4 regions of the Ensifer sp. ENS06 genome follow, and region 1 is predicted to be linked to each of the others. Evidence: riboswitches for the same ligand, from Rfam matches in the RefSeq annotation. Region 1 holds a riboswitch; each other region holds the start of a gene.
The links. A riboswitch is a leader RNA that binds a small molecule or an ion and turns the genes downstream of it on or off. The one in region 1 is predicted to bind cobalamin.
Positions count from the first base shown of each region.

Region 2: linked by a shared signal. The riboswitch ahead of IB279_RS34305 (acyl-CoA thioesterase) and the one ahead of IB279_RS10970 (DUF1636 domain-containing protein) in region 1 are both predicted to bind cobalamin.
Region 3: linked by a shared signal. The riboswitch ahead of nrdH (glutaredoxin-like protein NrdH) and the one ahead of IB279_RS10970 (DUF1636 domain-containing protein) in region 1 are both predicted to bind cobalamin.
Region 4: linked by a shared signal. The riboswitch ahead of bluB (5,6-dimethylbenzimidazole synthase) and the one ahead of IB279_RS10970 (DUF1636 domain-containing protein) in region 1 are both predicted to bind cobalamin.

Region 1 is NZ_JACVBC010000002.1:380,008-384,824, reverse strand. Features, by position in the region: gene aspT (aspartate-alanine antiporter) at 1-131, opposite strand, end outside; gene IB279_RS10975 (RidA family protein) at 613-1,089, shown strand; cobalamin riboswitch at 1,267-1,483, shown strand; gene IB279_RS10970 (DUF1636 domain-containing protein) at 1,588-2,001, shown strand; gene IB279_RS10965 (ABC transporter ATP-binding protein) at 2,024-2,827, shown strand; gene IB279_RS10960 (ABC transporter substrate-binding protein) at 2,824-3,777, shown strand; gene IB279_RS10955 (iron ABC transporter permease) at 3,865-4,817, shown strand, end outside.
Region 2 is NZ_JACVBC010000019.1:106,194-111,010, forward strand. Features, by position in the region: gene IB279_RS34290 (flavin reductase) at 308-802, opposite strand; gene IB279_RS34295 (methionine synthase) at 835-1,863, opposite strand; gene IB279_RS34300 (DUF1852 domain-containing protein) at 1,891-2,874, opposite strand; cobalamin riboswitch at 3,229-3,435, shown strand; gene IB279_RS34305 (acyl-CoA thioesterase) at 3,523-4,371, shown strand; gene IB279_RS34310 (LysR family transcriptional regulator) at 4,374-4,817, shown strand, end outside.
Region 3 is NZ_JACVBC010000003.1:505,846-510,662, reverse strand. Features, by position in the region: gene metE (5-methyltetrahydropteroyltriglutamate--homocysteine S-methyltransferase) at 1-675, shown strand, start outside; gene IB279_RS15935 (acyl-CoA thioesterase) at 672-1,472, shown strand; cobalamin riboswitch at 1,623-1,849, shown strand; gene nrdH (glutaredoxin-like protein NrdH) at 2,237-2,458, shown strand; gene nrdI (class Ib ribonucleoside-diphosphate reductase assembly flavoprotein NrdI) at 2,471-2,887, shown strand; gene nrdE (class 1b ribonucleoside-diphosphate reductase subunit alpha) at 2,857-4,817, shown strand, end outside.
Region 4 is NZ_JACVBC010000002.1:145,851-150,667, reverse strand. Features, by position in the region: gene IB279_RS09820 (phytanoyl-CoA dioxygenase family protein) at 1-448, shown strand, start outside; gene IB279_RS09815 (SDR family oxidoreductase) at 537-1,349, shown strand; cobalamin riboswitch at 1,447-1,659, shown strand; gene bluB (5,6-dimethylbenzimidazole synthase) at 1,705-2,400, shown strand; gene IB279_RS09805 (DUF2865 domain-containing protein) at 2,413-3,483, opposite strand; gene IB279_RS09800 (acyl-homoserine-lactone synthase) at 3,648-4,292, opposite strand; gene IB279_RS09795 (LuxR family transcriptional regulator) at 4,433-4,817, opposite strand, start outside.

The sequences.
Region 1 (4,817 bases):
GCGGTGACATTTCCAAGGTTGAACCCCGCGACCTTGATCGGACCGATGAGGAAGCCGATGCCGAGGGCGAGGAAGACGGCGACAGGCGGATAGGTCCGAAGCGTGTCGACGAAGAAATCAATGGGATTCACTGATGCTATTCCCTTCTGAAAGTTGAGTTGCCGTCACTTCATTTCGGGATCTGCGCGGCTAAGTTGAGCTTGTTTCCGAGGCTTGTCGATGCCCAATCTTAATCCCGGCAATTGTCGCTTCGGTCGTCGAAATTCTCAACGGGCATAGGGTTACGTGAGCGTAACGTATGTTACATTTCAGCGTTTTTACTTGGGGTTGGGGATCGAGGCCGCCGCGATGTGTCGGTCGCATTCGATCGCAAGACCGCGGCACTGGCCCGGATCGCGATGGCACTTCAACTCTGGTGTTGTAATTCGTAACGTTATCTCCCAACGTGAGGCATGAGGCGTTTTCTCTTGGTTATGCTTGGAAAAGTTGCTGGGCACGGAACGGCGCGTCTTTCTGCTTGCGATAGGGGCGGCAGAACTTCGAGGGCTTGAGAAAAAAGCGGTGTCGTCTCCGCAAGGCGGCCGGTTCGTAAGGTGACGAGGAGGGGAAGCAATGATGGACGAGGTTATCCGAAGGCTCGGCGCACTTGGCGTTCAGCTCCCGACGCCGCCGAGGCCGCTCGGCGCCTACCGCGCGGTGATCGAGGCGGGTGAGATGCTTCATGTTTCGATGCAGGGGCCATTGCTGGACGGGCGCTTCGTGCATACGGGGCTGCTCGGGCGCGATGTGACCATCGACGAGGGGCGCAAGGCCGCAGAGTTGGCAGTGCTCAACGCGCTGGCGCAGATCCACGAGCATCTCGGCCGTTTCGAGCGTATTCGCCAGATCGTCCGGCTGGAGGGACATGTCGCCTGCACTGAGGATTTCCTGGAGCACCCGAAGATACTCGACGGTGCTTCCGAGCTTCTGGCGGCCGCCTTTGGCGAAAGGGCTGGCCATGTTCGCTCCGTCTGCGGCGTGCGCAACCTGCCGGGCAACGCCTCTGTCGCGGTGACGCTGACGGCCGAACTCTTCCCGCCGGAGTTCTGAGGCAGCACGGCACGTCTTTTAGCGTGGTCGCTATCGCGGGCGTCGGATTGTGTCCGGCGCCCAATTTTTGGCTTGCGCTACGTAATGTTATTTTATAACAAACGTCGCATGACGAAACGCCGCATGTTGATAGATCCCTCCCGCCTGTGTCGTGCGGTTGTCTCATCCGCCGATTCATGCGAGGAAGGCGTTGATGGTGCTGCGTCCGCGACAATGCGGAAGCGGCTGAAAAGGGAACACGGAACGGACGACCCTGATGGGGCCGAGACCGTGGCTGCCCCCGCAACTGTGAGCGGAAAGCGCATTCACACCATGTCACTGGTCGAAGACCGGGAAGACGTGGATGCGCCACGACCCGCGAGCCAGGAGACCTGCCATCGAACCGATCAACCACAACGGACGGGGTGTTCCGATGGAAAAGAACTGGCTTTCATACGACGGTTTTCCGTCCTCTTGCCGTTTCGCCATCTCTTGCCGTCAGTCCGGCGGAGGGCAGGAATGGCTGAGCCGAATTTCCGACAGCACAAGATAACGGTCTGCACCGATTGCCGCTTCACCGGCGGCCCATGCGTGCCCGGTGCCGAGCTGATCAAGCGGCTCAACCTGAGCATCGCAGCGCTCGGCGCACCGCTCGATCGCGACTTCTCGATCGCCGGAACGGTCTGCATGGCGGCCTGCACGCGGCCCTGCACCATCGCCTTCCAGGCGACGGGGAAGGCGACCTATCTCTTCGGCGACGTCTCGCCGGAAGAGGACATCGACGATCTCGTGCGCTTTGCCACAACCTATGCCGAGCGTGGCGATGGCATGACGCGGGCGGCGGAACGGCCGCGCGGGCTGAAAGGCAAGACGCTTGCCCGCATTCCCGCGGCGATGCTCGTCTCCGAAGATCTTGGCGGGCACTTCCAATGAGGTCGCGCAGAGGAACGAACCCATGAGCTGCAACGCAACGGGTGCAGCCCTCACGGTCGAGGGCCTTCGCTGGGGGCCGCGTTCGGGCCTGACGCTGGTCAACGACATCGGCTTTGCGATCGCGGCCGGCAGCCGGCTTGCGATCCTCGGGCCGAATGGCGCCGGCAAGACCTCGCTTCTGCGCTGCCTCTACCGGGCGGTGCAGCCGAACGCCGGCCGTGTTTCGGTCGATGGCGTCGATCTCTGGTCGATCTCGGCGCGCGAGGCGGCAAGGACAATCGCCGTCGTCTTGCAGGAGATGCCCGGCGATTTTCCCTTCAGCGTGCGCGACGTCGTGATGATGGGACGCATTCCGCGGCGGGAGGGCTTGAGCGGCTGGAACGATTTCGACCGCGAGCGGGTGCAGCATGCGCTCGCGCATCTCGATCTCGCCCATCTTGCCGGTCGCCAGTTCTCGACGCTTTCGGGCGGTGAGAAGCAGCGGGTGCTGATCGCCCGCGCGCTGGCACAGGAACCGCGCATCATCATCCTCGACGAGCCGACGAACCATCTCGACATCCGCCACCAGCTCGAAATCCTCGAGCTCTTGCAGACGCTGAAACTGACAATCGTCTCGACGCTGCACGACATCAATCTCGCCGCCGAGTTTGCGACAGATGTCGCGATCTTGACCGCCGGGCGGCTGACGGCCTTCGGCCCGCCCGAAGAGGTGCTCAGCCCCAGCGAGCTTTCGGCCGCCTTCGGCGTCACCGCCACCGTTCACAATGCCGCTGCCGGCGGCGCCCGCTTTTCCTTTTCACTTCCTCGACAGGGATCGATTTCATGAAGATCAATATTGCCCCATTTTCCCTTCTTTTCGTGCTTGCCGCCGCCACGCCGGCGCTCGCCTATCCGGTCACCGTCAAGAGCTGCAACCGCGAGGTGACCTTCGACGCGGCGCCGAAGCGGGCGATCGCCAACGACGTCAACCTGGTGGAGATGATGCTGGCGCTGAGGCTCCAGGACCGCATGGTCGGCTATACCGGCGTTTCCGGCTGGAAGACGCTGGACGAGAAGCTGCGCGAAGGCGTCAAGGAACTGCCGGAGCTTTCGGAGAAATATCCGACCAAGGAAGTGCTGCTCAACGCCGATGCCGATTTCCTCTTTGCCGGCTGGAACTACGGCATGAAGGTGGGCGGCGAGGTCACGCCCGAGACATTGGCGCCCTTCAAGATCGGCGTCTACGAGCTGACCGAATCCTGCATCCACGTGATGGCCAAGCAGAAGCCTGATATGAACGACATGTTCGTCGATCTTCTCAATCTCGGCCGCATCTTCGGCGTCGAGGATCGCGCCGAGACGCTGGTTGACGGCTATCGCCGCCAGCTTGCCGAGATCACCAAGGCGAACGCCGGCAAGGCTAACCCGACGCGGGTCTTCGTCTATGATTCCGGCGAAGAGAAGCCGTTTACTTCCGGCCGCTTCGGCATTCCGACGGCGATGATCGAGGCCGCCGGCGGCGCCAACATCATGGACGACGTGGAAAAGAGCTGGGTGGAAATCTCCTGGGAGCCGGTGATCGAGCGCAACCCGGAAGTGGTGGTCATCGTCAACTACGGCGAGGTGAAGGCCGAGGACAAGATCGCCTTCATGAAGAACAATGCAGCCTTCAAGAATGTCGATGCCGTCAAGAACGATCGCTTCGTCGTGCTCGATTATGTCGAAGCGACGCCAGGCCCGCGCAACATCGACGCCATTGCCAGGCTTGCCAAGGCCTTTCAGGGCGAGGGCCTGTAAGCGATGCTGGCTGAGGATGCGTCGCCTGGTCCCGTCGCCGTTTCACGCCTAGCGCCGGCACGGGCGCTGAAGGCGGGTGCCGGTCTCATGACGGCGCTTTTGCTGCTGGCCTTGACCGTCACGGCCGGCGTATCGCTCGGCTCGGCGCCGATCCCGGTTGCGACCGTCTGGTCGATCATCGCCAGCAAGATTTCTCCGGGCAGCGTCGAGGCTTTCTGGTCGGCGGGGCGCGAGAGCATCGTCTGGGACGTGCGCCTGCCGCGCGTCATGCTGGCGGGCCTCGTCGGCGCCGGGCTGGGGCTGACTGGCGCCGTGCTGCAGGCGGTCACGCGCAATCCACTTGCCGATCCGCATCTGCTCGGCGTTGCCTCCGGCGGCGCGCTCGGCGCGATCGTGGCGCTGCTGCACACCGGCATGATCCTCGGTCTTGCCACGGTGCCGCTCTTTGCCTTTGCCGGCGCGCTGCTCGCAACCGTGCTCGTCGCCTTCGTCTCCCGCGTGCTCGGGAGCAGCGCCGACCGTCTCGTGCTGGCCGGCGTCGCGGTCGCCTTCGTCTTGACATCCGTCGGCAACCTCATGATTTTCCTTGGGGACCCGAGGGCGACCCATACGGTCATCTTCTGGATGCTCGGCGGTCTTGGCCTGGCGCAATGGTCGCAGCTCGTCTATCCCGGCGTGGTGCTTTTCGCCTCCCTCGGCTGGCTGATGATCCGGGCGCGCGAAATCAATGCGCTCGCCATGGGCGACGAAACCGCGATGACGCTCGGCATTCCCGTGCGCCGCTTCCGGCTGACGCTGTTCGTCGTCACCGCACTTCTGACCGGGGTGATGGTCGCCTTTTCCGGCGCGATCGGTTTCGTCGGGCTGATGGTGCCGCATTTCGTGCGGCTTCTGGCCGGCAGCGACAACGTGCGGGTCATTCCGCTCTCGGCCTTCTTCGGGGCGCTGACGCTCATCCTTGCGGATCTGGCGGCCCGCGTCATCATGGCGCCGGAGGACATGCCGATCGGCGTCGTCACCGGGCTCGTCGGCGGCATCGC
Region 2 (4,817 bases), on a different contig from region 1:
GATCGAGGATCGGGGCGATTGTGCCGCATGTCGTGAAAGGCGCCCGCCCAGCGCCGTGGGTCAGGATCGATTGGCCGGCGGCCATTCGATCCGGTGTTCGAAGCAATACCCGCCCGGCCGTGGGCGTAGCCGAACGCATCTGCTGCAGTCCGGGGTCGACCTTACCGTGATCGCGCTATGGCTCGGACACGAGGACATCAGCACGACGCATATCTACATGGAGGCCGATCTTACAATGAAGGAGGAGGCTCTCAGGCGGCTTCAGCCGGTCAACGCGGCCGACCGGGAGCGATCTGACCGTGTGGACTTAGGCGCGGATATAGCGACGCATGCAGTAGAGCAGCGTCGACTGTTCTTCGCTCTCACGAATATCGATGACTCGCCCGAAGAAGATGCGGTGTGTCGCCTCATCGACGGCATTGGTGAACTCGCATTCAAAACTGACTGAGGCGTTGGCCAGGACTGGGGTTCCAGTGGGGCCCTCAGTCCATTGCCCCATCGTAAAGCGGTCTTCGGCGGGCGTCTTTCCGCCAAAGTGGTTGGAGATGTCCTCCTGGCCCGGCATCAGTGTGTTGACGCAAAAGTGGCGCGTGTCCTCGAAAGCGTGAAAACACGAGTTTGCGCGATTGATGCAGACGAGAAGTGTTGCCGGCGTGTCGCTCACACTACAGACCGCCGAGGCCGTGAAGCCGTAGCGCTTGCCGCCGTATCTGGTAGTGACGACGTTGACCGCAGAGCCGAGGCGCGACATGCCGTTGCGAAACGTGGCTTTGTCCACAATGTTGAAGCGGTGGTCCACCATGTTCGTGTCGGCCTCCTGCTGCTCAGCCAGCACTAGGCCATGAGTTCTTTTCGGACGAATTCCGCGCCTGCACTCAAGGCATTCAGCTTGCCTCTCGCAACTCGACGGGACAGGGGTGCCATGCCACAATTGGTACAAGGGCAAAGTTTGTCGGCATCGACAAACTGAAGTGCTTTTCGCAGAGTAGCGGCCACTTCCTCTGGCGTTTCGATGGTATTGCTTGCCACGTCGATGGCTCCGACCATCACCTTCTTGCCCCGGACCAGTTCGATCAAATCCATTGGAACATGAGAGTTGTGACATTCCAGGGAGATCATGCCGATACTGGATTTCTGCAGTTTCGGGAAAGACTCCTCATATTGCCGCCACTCCGACCCCAAAGTGTTCTTCCAGTCTGTGTTGGCCTTGATGCCATATCCGTAGCAGATATGAACGGCAGTTTCGCATTTGAGCCCTTCGATTGCCTTTTCCAAAGTGGCAACACCCCAGTCATTCACTTCGTCGAAAAAGACGTTAAATGCGGGCTCATCGAACTGGATGATATCGACGCCAGCAGCCTCTAGTTCCCTGGCTTCCTGATTGAGGATCTTGGCGAATTCCCAGGCCAGCTTTTCGCGGCTTTTATAGTGGTTGTCAAAGAGCGTATCGATCATGGTCATCGGACCCGGCAAAGCCCATTTGATTGGCTGCGCGGTCTGCTGACGTAGGAACTTGGCATCTTCAACAAAAACCGGTCTTTGGCGAGACACGGCGCCGACAACTGTCGGAACACTCGCGTCATAGCGATCCCGGATTCTGACGGTCTCGCGTTTTTCAAAATCAACTCCGTCGAGGTGCTCGATGAACGTCGTGACGAAATGCTGGCGCGTTTGCTCACCATCACTGACGATATCGATGCCTGCCCGCTGCTGATCGTCCAGCGCCAAACGCAGAGCGTCCCGCTTTCCCTCGATCAATTCCTCATCGTGCAATTTCCAGGGTGACCAGAGTTTCTCGGGTTGTGCAAGCCAAGAGGGTTTCGGCAAGCTGCCGGCGGTAGACGTGGGCAACAGTGTTTTCATGATATAGGACCTTGTATTTCTGGTTCGTCAGGGAACGTGTTTGGCAGACCATTGCTCAAGAATTGACTTGTACGGCTTGATGAAGTGCTCCTCAGCAAACGTTCCCTGCTCAACAGCCAGCCGGCTCCGTTCCTCGCGATCGTAGACAATTCGAGTCAGTGAATAATCCTGATGCTTAAGACTTGGCTGATAGCAGGCCCCTGCAGCGGAATTGGCGTTGTAAATCTCGGGCCGGTAAATCTTCTGAAAAGTCTCCATCGTGCTGATGGTGCTGATGAGCTCAAGATTGGTATAGTCATCAAGCAGATCGCCGAGAAAATAAAACGCAAAAGGCGCAACGCTATTCGGCGGCATGAAAAATCGGACCTGCAACCCCATTTTTTGGAAGTAGAGATCTGTCGAAGACAATTCATCCTGTTGGTATTCTAAGCCTAATACAGGATGATGATTTCCACTTCGACGATATGTCTTGCTGCTCGAGGCACTCAGGCAGATGACCGGGGGCTTATGAAAATGCTCTTTGTAAGCATTGGACTTCAGGAAAGACTTGAATAGGTTTCCATGCAAGTCGCCAAAATTCTCTGGCGTGCTGAATCCGGGGCGATCCTTATTGTACTTTGGCAGCACAACACTGAAGTCGTAATCTCGGACGTATGAGGAAAAATTATTCCCTACGATGCCCTCAATGCGTTCGCCTGTCTTCTGATCGACAATATTCGTTTTCAGGATTTCAATCAGGGGAAAGGCATCATTGCTGCCTTCAGCACCGACATTCATCTCAACCGAAATGATTTCGAGTTCGACAGAATAGCGATCGCCTTCTGGGTTATCCCAATGCGCCAGAGCGTTGAAACGATTGTCAATCATCTTCAAGGCGTTGCGGAGGTTCTCCTGGCGGTTCTCCCCCCTGGCCAAGTTAGCAAAATTCGTCGTAATTCGCGTATTCTCTGACGGGCAATAGTCCTCATCAAAAGAAATTCTCTTTATATTGAAATTAAAATCTCTAATCATTGCGATCGTTCGTCCTAATCTCGAGATAAATCCTGAATTTATTGACGTCAGGACGCACCGGATGGCATTTTCCATTGTTTCAGTCGACGGCCTTTAACTGTCCATGCTTCAGAGCGGTGCGCGTTTTATGCCTGAGAGGTCGATCGAACAAAAATGGTATTATCTCACGGAAGCATGAGCCGTGTTCATGATTTAAGAGATAGCCTGCTACGAAACCCGGGATGTCGGTATCTTGCGAGCCTCACCGTGATGAGCCGAATGCTAGCGATCATGAGCCATACCTCGGCCGAGACAGTAACCGCCACTTCCGGCACAAACCAATGATAGACGCCTTGACCACCTCAGCGACATACGACATTGGTTCGTTATCGTGGTTCTGCGGACGAAAGTCCGGAGCTAAGAGGGAATTCGGTCATGGCTTTATTGCCTGAAGCCGAAGCTGCCCCCGCAACTGTAAACGGCGAGCGAAAGTCCATCCATGTCACTGAGGCAAGCCTCGGGAAGACGGACCAGAGCGACGACCCGTAAGCCAGGAGACCTGCCGCGATAGATAACGTCCACGGGCGGGGTGTCCCGGAGTGCCGCTTTCGCGATGGGCATTCCCGTGCCGTCGTCTCTGCGTCATGCCGCCGCTCCTGCCGCAACCTGATGGCAGCGCCGATGACAGAGACCGCGACGATAGAAAAACCCGCCCAGCATGGCTCTATAACCAGTCTCATCGATATCGTCTTTCCCGGAGACACCAACCACCACGGCACCCTCTTCGGGGGAACCGGGCTCGCTCTCATGGATCGCGTTGCCTTTATCGCGGCTACCCGTTTCGGACGGGCGCCATTCGTGACCGCCTCTTGCGAGCGCATTGATTTCCGGCAGCCTGCCCGCATCGGGCATATCGTCGAATTCACGGCCAAACCAGTCAAGGCCGGCCGCCGTTCCCTGACGGTCGAGGTCGAAGTGGTTGCGGAAACCGTTGTCGGTCGTCAGCGGCACACCTGTACGCGCGGCATCTTCCATATGGTCGCCATTCCGAAGGGCGAGTACGCCGCAAGCTATGCTTTGCCCGAACTCGTTGTCACGGAAACCCCGAACATCAAGGATATCGTTGCCATGGTTGAGATCGTCTTCCCGGATCAGGCAAATAGTGTCGGCCGGATGTTCGGCGGCGAAGCGATCTCTTACATGACCAAAGCCGCATTCGTTGCAGCGTCGCGCTACTCCGGCAAGCTCGTGGCACTGGCCTCATCCGAGCGTATCGACTTTGCGAGGGCAGTTGAGATCGGGGAAATCGTCGAGGCAGAGGCACGCGTCGAGCGCGTTGGCCGCAGTTCTATGTCCATCGAAACGAAACTCTGGTCCGAAAATCTGCTGACGGGCGAGAGACATATTACGGCCACGGGACATTTTACCATGGTCGCGATCGACACGGACCACCGGCCGGTTCCTGTCGGCGATGGTGCCCCTGTAGACGTTGTTCCTTGTCACCATGGGCGGGCATAGCCATGTTGGACAGGCAACATTTATCGATTTTGCGTGAAGTCGACCGCTTGGGCAGCCTGACTGCTGCTGCTGAGCGGCTGAACGTCTCCCAGTCCGCTCTCAGCCACACGATCCGCAAGCTGGAAGAGCGCTATGGCGTGGCGATGTGGGAGAAGGACGGTCGCAACCTTCGTCTCACCGAGGTCGGTCGCTACATCGTAACGCTGGCACAGCGCGTTTTGCCCCAAATCGAAAGGGCTGAGGACGTCCTGTCGGATTATCGCCACGGCCAGCGAGGCTCGCTGAAAATCGGCATGGAATGCCATCCTTGCCACCAGTGGCTGATGGGCGTTACAAAGCCCTATCTCATGGAATGGCCGGATGTTGGTCTGGAACTGACGACATCATTCGCGTTCGGCGGCGTGGCGGCGCTGACGGGATACGAGATCGATATCCTGATCACGCCG
Region 3 (4,817 bases), on a different contig from region 1:
CAGTCGCTGACCGATCGCCCGGTCAAGGGCATGCTGACGGGTCCGGTCACCATGCTGCTATGGTCCTTCGTTCGTGACGACCTGCCACGTTCCGTGGTGTGCCGGCAGATCGCGCTAGCACTGCGCGATGAAGTGTCGGATCTCGAGGCGGCCGGCATCGCCATCATCCAGATCGACGAACCGGCACTGCGCGAAGGCCTGCCGCTGCGTAATGCCGATCGCAAGCCCTATCTCGACTGGGCGGTGGAGTGCTTCCGTCTCAGTGCAGCCGGGGTGGGCGATGCGACCCAAATCCACACCCATATGTGCTACTCCGAGTTCAACGACATCATGGCCGCAATCGCGGCGATGGACGCCGACGTCATGTCGATCGAGACGTCGCGATCGAAAATGGAACTGCTCGGCGCCTTCGCCGACAAGGCCTATCCGAACGAGATCGGCCCGGGCGTCTACGACATCCATTCGCCGCGAGTGCCCAGCGTCGAGGAAATGGTGCATCTCATCGAAAAAGCGACCGAGGGCCTCACGCCGGACCAGATCTGGGTCAATCCCGATTGCGGACTGAAGACCAGGCGCTGGGAAGAGACGCGGCCGGCGCTCGTCAACATGGTCGCCGCCGCCCGCTCGCTTCGAGCGGCTTTTGCCGCCGATACGCGCGAAGCCGTCAAAGCATGACGGGGCAGCACGAAGTCACGACGGCGCCGGGGGAAACCCCGGCGCCACAAACCCTGATCGACATCGTTTTTCCAGGCGATACCAATCACCATGGCACGCTCTTTGGTGGCGCCGCCCTCGCGTCGATGGACCGGATCGCTTTCATCGTCGCCACCCGTCACGGGCGCGTTCCCTTCGTCACCGCATCCTGCGACCGCATCGATTTTCGTGCGCCTGCGCGCATCGGTCAGATCGTCTGCTTCAGCGGCCGTCCGGTTCGTGTCGGGCGCCGCTCGATGGTGGTCGAGGTCGAGATGATCGCGGAAGATATCGCCACCGGCAGCCGCGCCCTTTGCAGCAGGGGCACCTTCACCATGGTCGCGATGCCCCGTGCCGATGAAACGGATTGGATGCTGCCGCCGCTCGATGTGGCAACGGACACGCCCGAAGAGGCGGGCACCCTACGCATGGTCGACATCGTCTTTCCCGGCCAGGCCAACAGCTTTGGCGCCATATGCGCTGGCAACGCCCTCGCGCATATGACGAAGGCCGCATTCGTCGTCGCGACGCGCCGGAGCCGCCGGGCGACCGTCCTTGCCTCCTGCACCGGTATGGACTTCAAGCACCGGATCATGATCGGTTCGATCATCGAACCCATCGCCCGCATTGTGCGGACGGGTCGCAGTTCAGCCACCGTCGAGGTCGAACTCTGGTCGGAAGAGCTCCTCACCGGTCTGCGACAGCGGACTGTTACCGGAACGTTCGCTATGGTCGCCGTCGACGAGGACAACCGGCCCGTGGCCGCTTTCGCTGCTTGATGGAATGGGGCGTCCGCACCAGGGGCGCCCTATCCACAACCTTGGTGCCAACCGGCTGTTTACTCCCCGTTATCCACACTGCAAAAGAAACCACCCTCCTACCCCCGCCTTCCACATACGGAACCTATTGACGCAGATTTGCGATGAACTACTATATCTAGTGTTCGAGGTTCTTCCGATTCGCAAGGATTGGGAGCTAAGACGGGAATACGGTGCGCCGGCGGGTTTCCGCTGAGGCTATGCCGTAGCTGCCCCCGCAACTGTAGACGGCGAGCGACTGTCCGGATTTGGACCACTGAGGCATGAGGCCTCGGGAAGGTCGGGATGGAAGCTTTGACCCGTAAGCCAGGAGACCTGCCTCGATCACCAAACGTCCACGGGCGGGGTGTCCGGAGGGGTTGAGTGCGTGGCAGGATGAGCCTGCCCGATCGTCTCGACGTCTCCCCGGCAGCCCGTCGAAAGCTTCGGGGTGAAGTCATGCCAGTTTCTTCCAGTTCAGATCCACCTTCTGCGGACGGGTGCGCATTGTTGCGCGCCTGATCGAAAGGCCGCGCCTTGAAAACCCGCATCCGCGGAATTCCTGAGCGCCCGACCAAAACGAGCCGGCCCGGTTGCGTAACCGACCTTGGGCCAGCTTGACGACGTCAACTCCGGTCGAGTCGACCGGGGAGCGATGTTTCGTGTCCAATCGCCAACACCACGGTTCGCGTTCGCGCGATCCGACGACTTTTTGCGCCCATTTGCCAGACCCTCACGAGGAACCCATGTCGATCACCGTCTACAGCAAACCAGCCTGCGTCCAATGCACCGCCACAACCCGTGCGCTCGACCGCCAAGGCATCGATTATCGCATCGTCGATATCTCCGAGGATTCCGATGCATTCGCGCTGGTGCAGGGTCTTGGCTATCGGCAGGTCCCGGTCGTCGTCGCCGGCGAGCGGCATTGGGCGGGTTTCCGCCCGGACATGATCAGCGCGCTTTCCTGAAGGACGCGGGCGATGGGCCTGATCGTCTATTTTTCCAGTCGCTCGGAAAACACCCATCGCTTCGTCGAAAAGCTCGGCCTTCGCGCCGCCCGCATACCGCTCAGGGAAAGTATGGACGCACTTACGGTCGCAGAGCCCTATGTGCTGATCGTGCCGACCTATTGCGGCGACGATGGCCGCGGGGCGGTGCCGAAGCAGGTCATCCGCTTCTTGAACGACGCGGGCAACCGCTCTCACATCCGCGGCGTGATCGCAGCGGGCAACAGCAATTTCGGCGCGACCTACGGGATCGCCGGCGACGTGATTTCGGCCAAGTGCCGGGTACCCTATCTCTACCGGTTCGAGCTGCTCGGGACCGACGAGGACGTCGCCAATGTCAAAAACGGGATGGAACGATTTTGGACGTCACGACACTCGAACGCCCCTTGAAGGCGACGGAAGCAGCGCTCGACTATCATGCGCTGAACGCAATGCTGAACCTCTATGACGAAGAGGGACGGATCCAGCTCGACAAGGACCGGCAGGCGGCGAAACAGTACTTCCTCCAGCACGTCAACCAGAACACGGTGTTCTTCCATAACCTCCGGGAAAAACTCGATTATCTGGTGACCGAGGGCTATTACGAGCAGGAAGTGCTGGACCAGTATTCCTTCAACTTCGTGCGCGATCTCTACGATCATGCCTATTCAAAGAAGTTCCGCTTTCCGACCTTCCTCGGGGCGTTCAAATACTACACGTCCTATACGCTGAAGACCTTCGACGGAAAGCGCTACCTGGAACGCTACGAAGACCGTGTCTGCATGGTGGCGATGGCCTTGGCGCGCGGCAACGAGGGGCTTGCCCGCGATCTCGTCGACGAGATCATCTCCGGCCGCTTCCAGCCGGCAACGCCGACTTTCCTCAACGCCGGCAAGAAGAGCCGCGGCGAGCTCGTCTCCTGCTTTCTGCTCCGGATCGAGGACAACATGGAGAGTATCGGCCGCGCCATCAATTCGGCGCTGCAGCTTTCCAAGCGCGGTGGCGGCGTGGCGCTGTCGCTCACCAACATCCGCGAGATGGGCGCGCCGATCAAGCAGATCGAGAACCAGTCATCCGGCGTCATCCCGGTCATGAAGCTGCTCGAAGACAGTTTCTCTTACGCCAACCAACTCGGCGCGCGCCAGGGAGCCGGTGCTGTCTACCTGCACGCCCACCACCCCGACATCATGCGCTTCCTCGATACCAAGCGCGAAAACGCCGACGAGAAGATCCGCATCAAGACGCTGTCGCTCGGCGTCGTCATCCCCGACATCACCTTCGAGCTCGCCCGCAACAATGAGGACATGTATCTGTTCTCACCCTATGACGTGGAGCAGGTCTATGGCGTGCCCCTCACCGAGATTTCGGTGACCGAGAAGTACCGCGAGATGGTCGAGGATGCCCGCATCCGCAAGCGCAAGATCAAGGCGCGCGACTTCTTCCAGATCATCGCCGAGATCCAGTTCGAGAGCGGTTATCCCTACATCATGTTCGAGGACACGGTGAACCGGGCAAACCCGATCGCCGGGCGCATCACCATGAGCAATCTCTGCTCGGAAATCCTGCAGGTGAGCGAAGCGAGCGCGTTCAACGACGACCTCTCCTACAAGCACATGGGCAAGGACATCTCCTGCAACCTCGGTTCGCTGAACATTGCGGCTGCGATGGACAGCCCGGATTTCGGCCAGACGATCGAGACCTCGATCCGCGCCCTCACCGCCGTCTCCGAAATGAGCCACATCTCGTCCGTGCCCTCGATCGAAAAGGGCAACGACGACAGCCACGCGATCGGCCTCGGGCAGATGAACCTGCACGGCTATCTCGCCCGCGAGCGCATCTACTACGGCTCCGAGGAAGGCATCGATTTCACCAACATCTATTTCTACACGGTGACCTATCACGCCATCCGCGCGTCGAACCGGCTGGCGGTCGAGAAGGGCAAGAACTTCGCCGGCTTCGAAAACTCGAAATACGCGTCGGGTGATTATTTCGACAAATACACCGAAGCCGAATGGCTGCCGGCGACCGAAAAGGTGAAGGGCCTGTTCGAGGAAGCCGGCATCTCGATCCCGACTCAGGAAGACTGGCTGGAGTTGAAACGGGCGGTGATAGCTGGCGGCCTTTACAACCAGAACCTCCAGGCCGTGCCGCCGACCGGTTCGATCTCCTACATCAACCACTCCACTTCCTCGATCCACCCGATCGTCTCGAAGATCGAGATCCGCAAGGAAGGCAAGATCGGCCGCGTCTACTATCCGGCCGCCTTCATGACCAACGACAATCTCGAATATTACCAGGACGCCTACGAGATCGGGCCGGAGAAGATCATCGACACCTATGC
Region 4 (4,817 bases), 230 kb from region 1:
GCCGGAATTCCGCGCATATTTCGACGCACACCACGTGCAGCTTCCGCTCGAAAAGGGCGACGTTGTCTTCTTCAACCCGGCGCTCTTCCATGCCGCCGGCACCAACCGCTCCCGGGATATCCGCCGCGTGGCCAACCTGCTGCAGGTGTCTTCGGCCTTCGGTCGCGCAATGGAAACCGTTGACCGACTGACCATGAGCGCGACGCTCTATCCGGCCTTGCGGGCCTTGCTGGCGGGCGGGACGCTGACGCAGGCGGAAGCGGCCAACGCGATCTCCTCCTGTGCCGAAGGCTATTCGTTCCCCACCAATCTCGACCGGGATCCGCCACTCGGCGGGTTGGCGCCGAAGACGCAGGCGCAGTTGATGCGCGAGGCGCTCACTGCGGGGACGGGCGAACAAGAGTTTCTCTCGGTGCTGGAGGCGCAGGCGAAGCGCAAGCTGAGCTGACGAGCGAGTTACAATTTGACAGGCTCCCGGTGTGTTTTAGCCGGGAGCCGCAGCCGTTTCAAACGATCATTTCCGAGGGAGGAATTCGATGAGTGGACAATTGCAAGGCAAGATCGCCATCGTCACCGGTGGTACGCAGGGACTGGGCGCGACGATTGCTGGCCTTTTCGCCGAGCGCGGCGCTGAAGGCATCGTCATCTGCGGCCGCAACGCCGCCAAGGGGCGGGCGAAGGCCGAGCAGATCGGCAAGTCAAGCGGTGCGAAAGTTGTCTATGTCGAGGCCGATCTTGAAAAAGTAGAGGACGCCCGCAAGGTGGTCGCCGCTTGCGACGCGGAATTCGGCCGGGTCGATGCGCTGGTCAACGCCGCAGCTATCACCGACCGTGGCACGATCCTCGACACCACGCCCGAACTCTTCGACCGCATGTTCGCGATCAATGTGCGCGCGCCGTTCTTCCTGATGCAGGAGGCGGTGAAGATCATGCGGCGGGAGAAGACCGAGGGCACGATCGTCAACATCGGCTCTATGTCGGCGATGGCCGGCCAGCCGTTCATTGCCGCCTATTGTTCGTCGAAAGGCGCCCTCGAAACGCTGACCAAAAACACGGCTTATGCGCTTCTTCGCAACCGCATTCGCGTCAACGGGCTGAATATCGGCTGGATGGCGTCCGAAGGCGAAGACCGCATCCAGCGCGAGTTTCATGGCGCGGCGGCCGATTGGCTCGAAAAGGCGGCGGCCGGCCAGCCTTTCGGTCGGCTCGTCGATCCGGCCGAAGTGGCGCGGGCCTGCGCCTATCTGTCGTCGGCCGAGTCCGGGCTGATGACCGGATCGGTGATTTGCTTCGATCAGTCGGTCTGGGGCGCCTATGACGGTTCGCCACATCCGGTCGCTCCGCTTTGAGGTGGAGGTAAACGACTAAGCTCGACAGTAGCCGGCGGAAAGTGGCGTGCCATGTCCCGGCCGGGTTGGCGCCGCTTGTCTTTCTCAAACGGCTGTGCACTTAGTGCCGTCGTCAGGTGCCCGCGAAAGCGGGAGAATCGGGAATCCGGTGTCATTCCGGAACGTGCCCAACGCTGTGACGGGGACGATCGCGTCTAAGAGAGCCTTGAATTGATTCAAGGTTTTGCCACTGGATCTTCAAGCGATCTGGGAAGGCGAGGTGATCGGTTGAACCGAAGTCAGAAGACCGGCCTGGCGAGATAGACCGAACCCCGCGTGGACGGCGGGAGGTTTTCGCATTGTTGGGGATCGAACGATGCTGACTGAACCGAAGGGCGGCCTTGCGGCTGCCGGCGCCTTTTCGTTGCCAGAGCGGGAGGCCGTCTACCGTGCCATCGAGACACGTCGCGACGTGCGCGATGAATTCCTGCCCGCGCCATTGCCGGATGATCTGATCTTGCGCCTGCTGGCCGCTGCGCACAGCGCCCCGTCCGTGGGCTTCATGCAGCCGTGGAACTTCGTGCTGGTGCGGGCGGAAGAAACGCGTGAGCGCGTCTGGCATGCGTTTCGCCGCGCCAATGACGAGGCCGCGCTGATGTTCGAGGCGGAACAACAGGCCAAGTACCGTGCGCTGAAGCTGGAAGGCATCCGCAAGGCGCCGCTCAGCATCTGTGTCACCTGCGACCGCACGCGCGGCGGTGCCGTCGTACTCGGGCGCACCCACAATCCGCAGATGGACGTCTATTCCACCGTCTGCGCCGTGCAAAACCTCTGGCTTGCGGCGCGGGCCGAAGGGGTGGGCGTCGGCTGGGTGAGCATTTTCCACGAGGCCGAGATCAAGGCGATTCTCGGCATCCCAGATCATATCGAGATCGTTGCCTGGCTCTGCCTCGGCTATGTCGATCGCCTCTATCAGCAGCCGGAACTCGCCGTGAAGGGCTGGCGCCAGCGCCTGCCGCTCGACGAGCTGGTTTTCGAAGACGGATGGGGACGCAGCAAGGAGAAGGCGTAAGGCCTCGTCCGATCAATTCTGGACCGGCTGATAGGCCGGTCCCTTCGGATGCTTGAGGTCGATGGCGGTTTCTTCCTGCGGCAGGTAGGTCGGGCCGACGACGCGAACCTTGTTCTTCGACGGATCGTAAGGCCGCTCTTCGGCCGGCGCCTTGGCGGTATTGCTCGCCGCTTCCGGCTTCTTGGTCTCGATGACGATGATCGACGACTGGTCGTCACCGATCTTCGTTCCGTTTGCCTTCGGTGTGGTCGAGGCGGTCTGGGGTATCTGGCAGCCGCACTGGCCGGGTTTTCCGACAGCGCGGGTGCGATAGGCAAAGGCGTTGGGCATTTCGGTATAGGGACGGCCGGTCACGGCCGAGACCATCTTGTCGCTCTCTTCCGTGTTGAGGTCGTGAAAATAGAGCTCGGTCTCAGCCCCCGGGCAGCGCGCCCGACAGGCCTGCTCGTCGCGCGGGAAATCGGCCGGCGTCGCATCTGAAGAAACCGGGAAAAAGGCGCCGTCGCAGGTGCGCACGCACATGGTTCTGAGCGTGCCGCTATAGTAGCGCTCCTGCGGCGCGTAGCCGTCTTCGCCGCGGCCGAGCATCGGGCCGTAGGCGTCTTCCGGCGGCAGGTCGGCAACGATGTTGCGGTGGCTTTCCGGCACGTCCGGTTCCACGCTTGCGAACTCCTCGCGGTCGCCATAGCAACCGTTGATCTCCAGCGCGGCGAGGATGCGGCGCCGGCTGTCGTCGCTGCCGCCGGCGACGATCTGCTCGCGCTCGGACTTCAGCATGCGCAGATTGTCTTCCATCTCGGCGATCAGGCTGTTGAGGCCGTAGCAGGTGTCGGGGTCGCCGCCGTCGAAGCCAATGGCGTTGCCGCCACCGCAACCCGCGCGGCGGCGGTCGTTCTTTGCCCGCCGCAGCTCGATATTCTGCCGCGAGATCGCGCTTGCGTAGTCGCGCGCATCGGCATTGCTGGCGACGTAGTCAGGCAGTTGCGCGAGCCGCGCGTTCAGTCGGTCGCAGGCCGTCGATGCCAGTGACGGACCGGCACCGATCATAACCAGAGGCACAAGGGCCGCAGCGACGTGTTTCATGCGCGTGAACACGGGCGAAAGTCTCTTCCTGTTGCCAGGTCGGCGCCGACCTTCTGCGGGTGGCTGCCAGCGGCATTCCTGTTTCGCCTCCATCATAGAGCTTGTCGTTGATCGTGCAACGACAAGCGACGGTTTGCGTTAACAGCGCAGATCGACTGACGCGCTTAGGCGGCGCGGGCGGTTTCCAGCGACATCGGACGTTCGAGCACGGTACCTTCGATGGCAGCGACCGCCTTCATCCGCGTGAGCAGATCCGGCGTTACTTCCCAGGCGACGGCAACCGCGAAAACGGAGCCGATGCGATGCGGTTCGGCGATACGCTCGCCCGGGCATCCCATGCGCCGGAACATGCGCTCCAGGAACACATCCGTCACCGTGACGATGTGGCTGATGCCGGAAGCAAGGCCCAGCTCGCCGACGCCGCACATCAGTTCGGCGGCCGCGACCGTCACCTGGTTCGACGCGCGGTCCTGCGAGATCTCGGGCTCGATGCAGAAGCGGCTGGATTCCCAGACCGAAGCGCTGCGGATTTCCGGATTATCGCCAAGCAGGATCGGGAAGGTATCGTCCAGCATGTTTGGGCCGAGTGTCGGTAGGAGGCGAAGCGCGCCGCGCAGCCGGCCGGTATCGGGCGCATAGGACAGGACGTAGAGCGGGTTTGCCTGGTCGTAGTTGTCGATTTCCCAGTCGCCTTCGGTCTGCACGTCCCATTTCAGGAAGTCGTGGAAGACGCGCTTGCGCAACCGGAACATGTCGTCGACGGCCGCCGGGTGTTGTGCGCGGGTCTTTCCGTTCAGGATCCTGATCATCGTTTTCTCCATCCGAGTTTGGGGATGGGGCGATGCTGTCAGGCTCGCGGCGGTTGCGTAACTGTCGCTAGCGACAGTTCAAATGCGCGATATTTGCCACTAGATTTCGAGGGGTTTCGGTGGAGGCGTATTGTCGGGTGTCAAACGGAGGGTATCAGAGCGTGTCGTACGGCCTGTGCCACAGCCTGAGTGTTGGAAACGACATTCAGCTTGCGTCGCGCATTGGTCATGAAGAAGCGCACGGTGCGCTCGGAAATGCCGAGGATCGTGGCGATTTCCCAATAGCTCTTGCCGGCGGCGGCCCAGGTCAGGACCTCGGTCTCGCGGCCGGTCAACCGCATCTCTCGGGTCGAAATGCTGCCGGCCATGGCGCCGTGCTCCAGCATGGCGGCATGGAAGAGATTGGCGGCCAGCTGGAAATCGCGCAGGTGATGGCGGCGATAGGTCGTCCATTCGCCGGCTGTCATGTTGACGTTGATTGCGAGCAACGCCATGCGCCCGGCGGGCGAGGGCAATGGCAAGGCG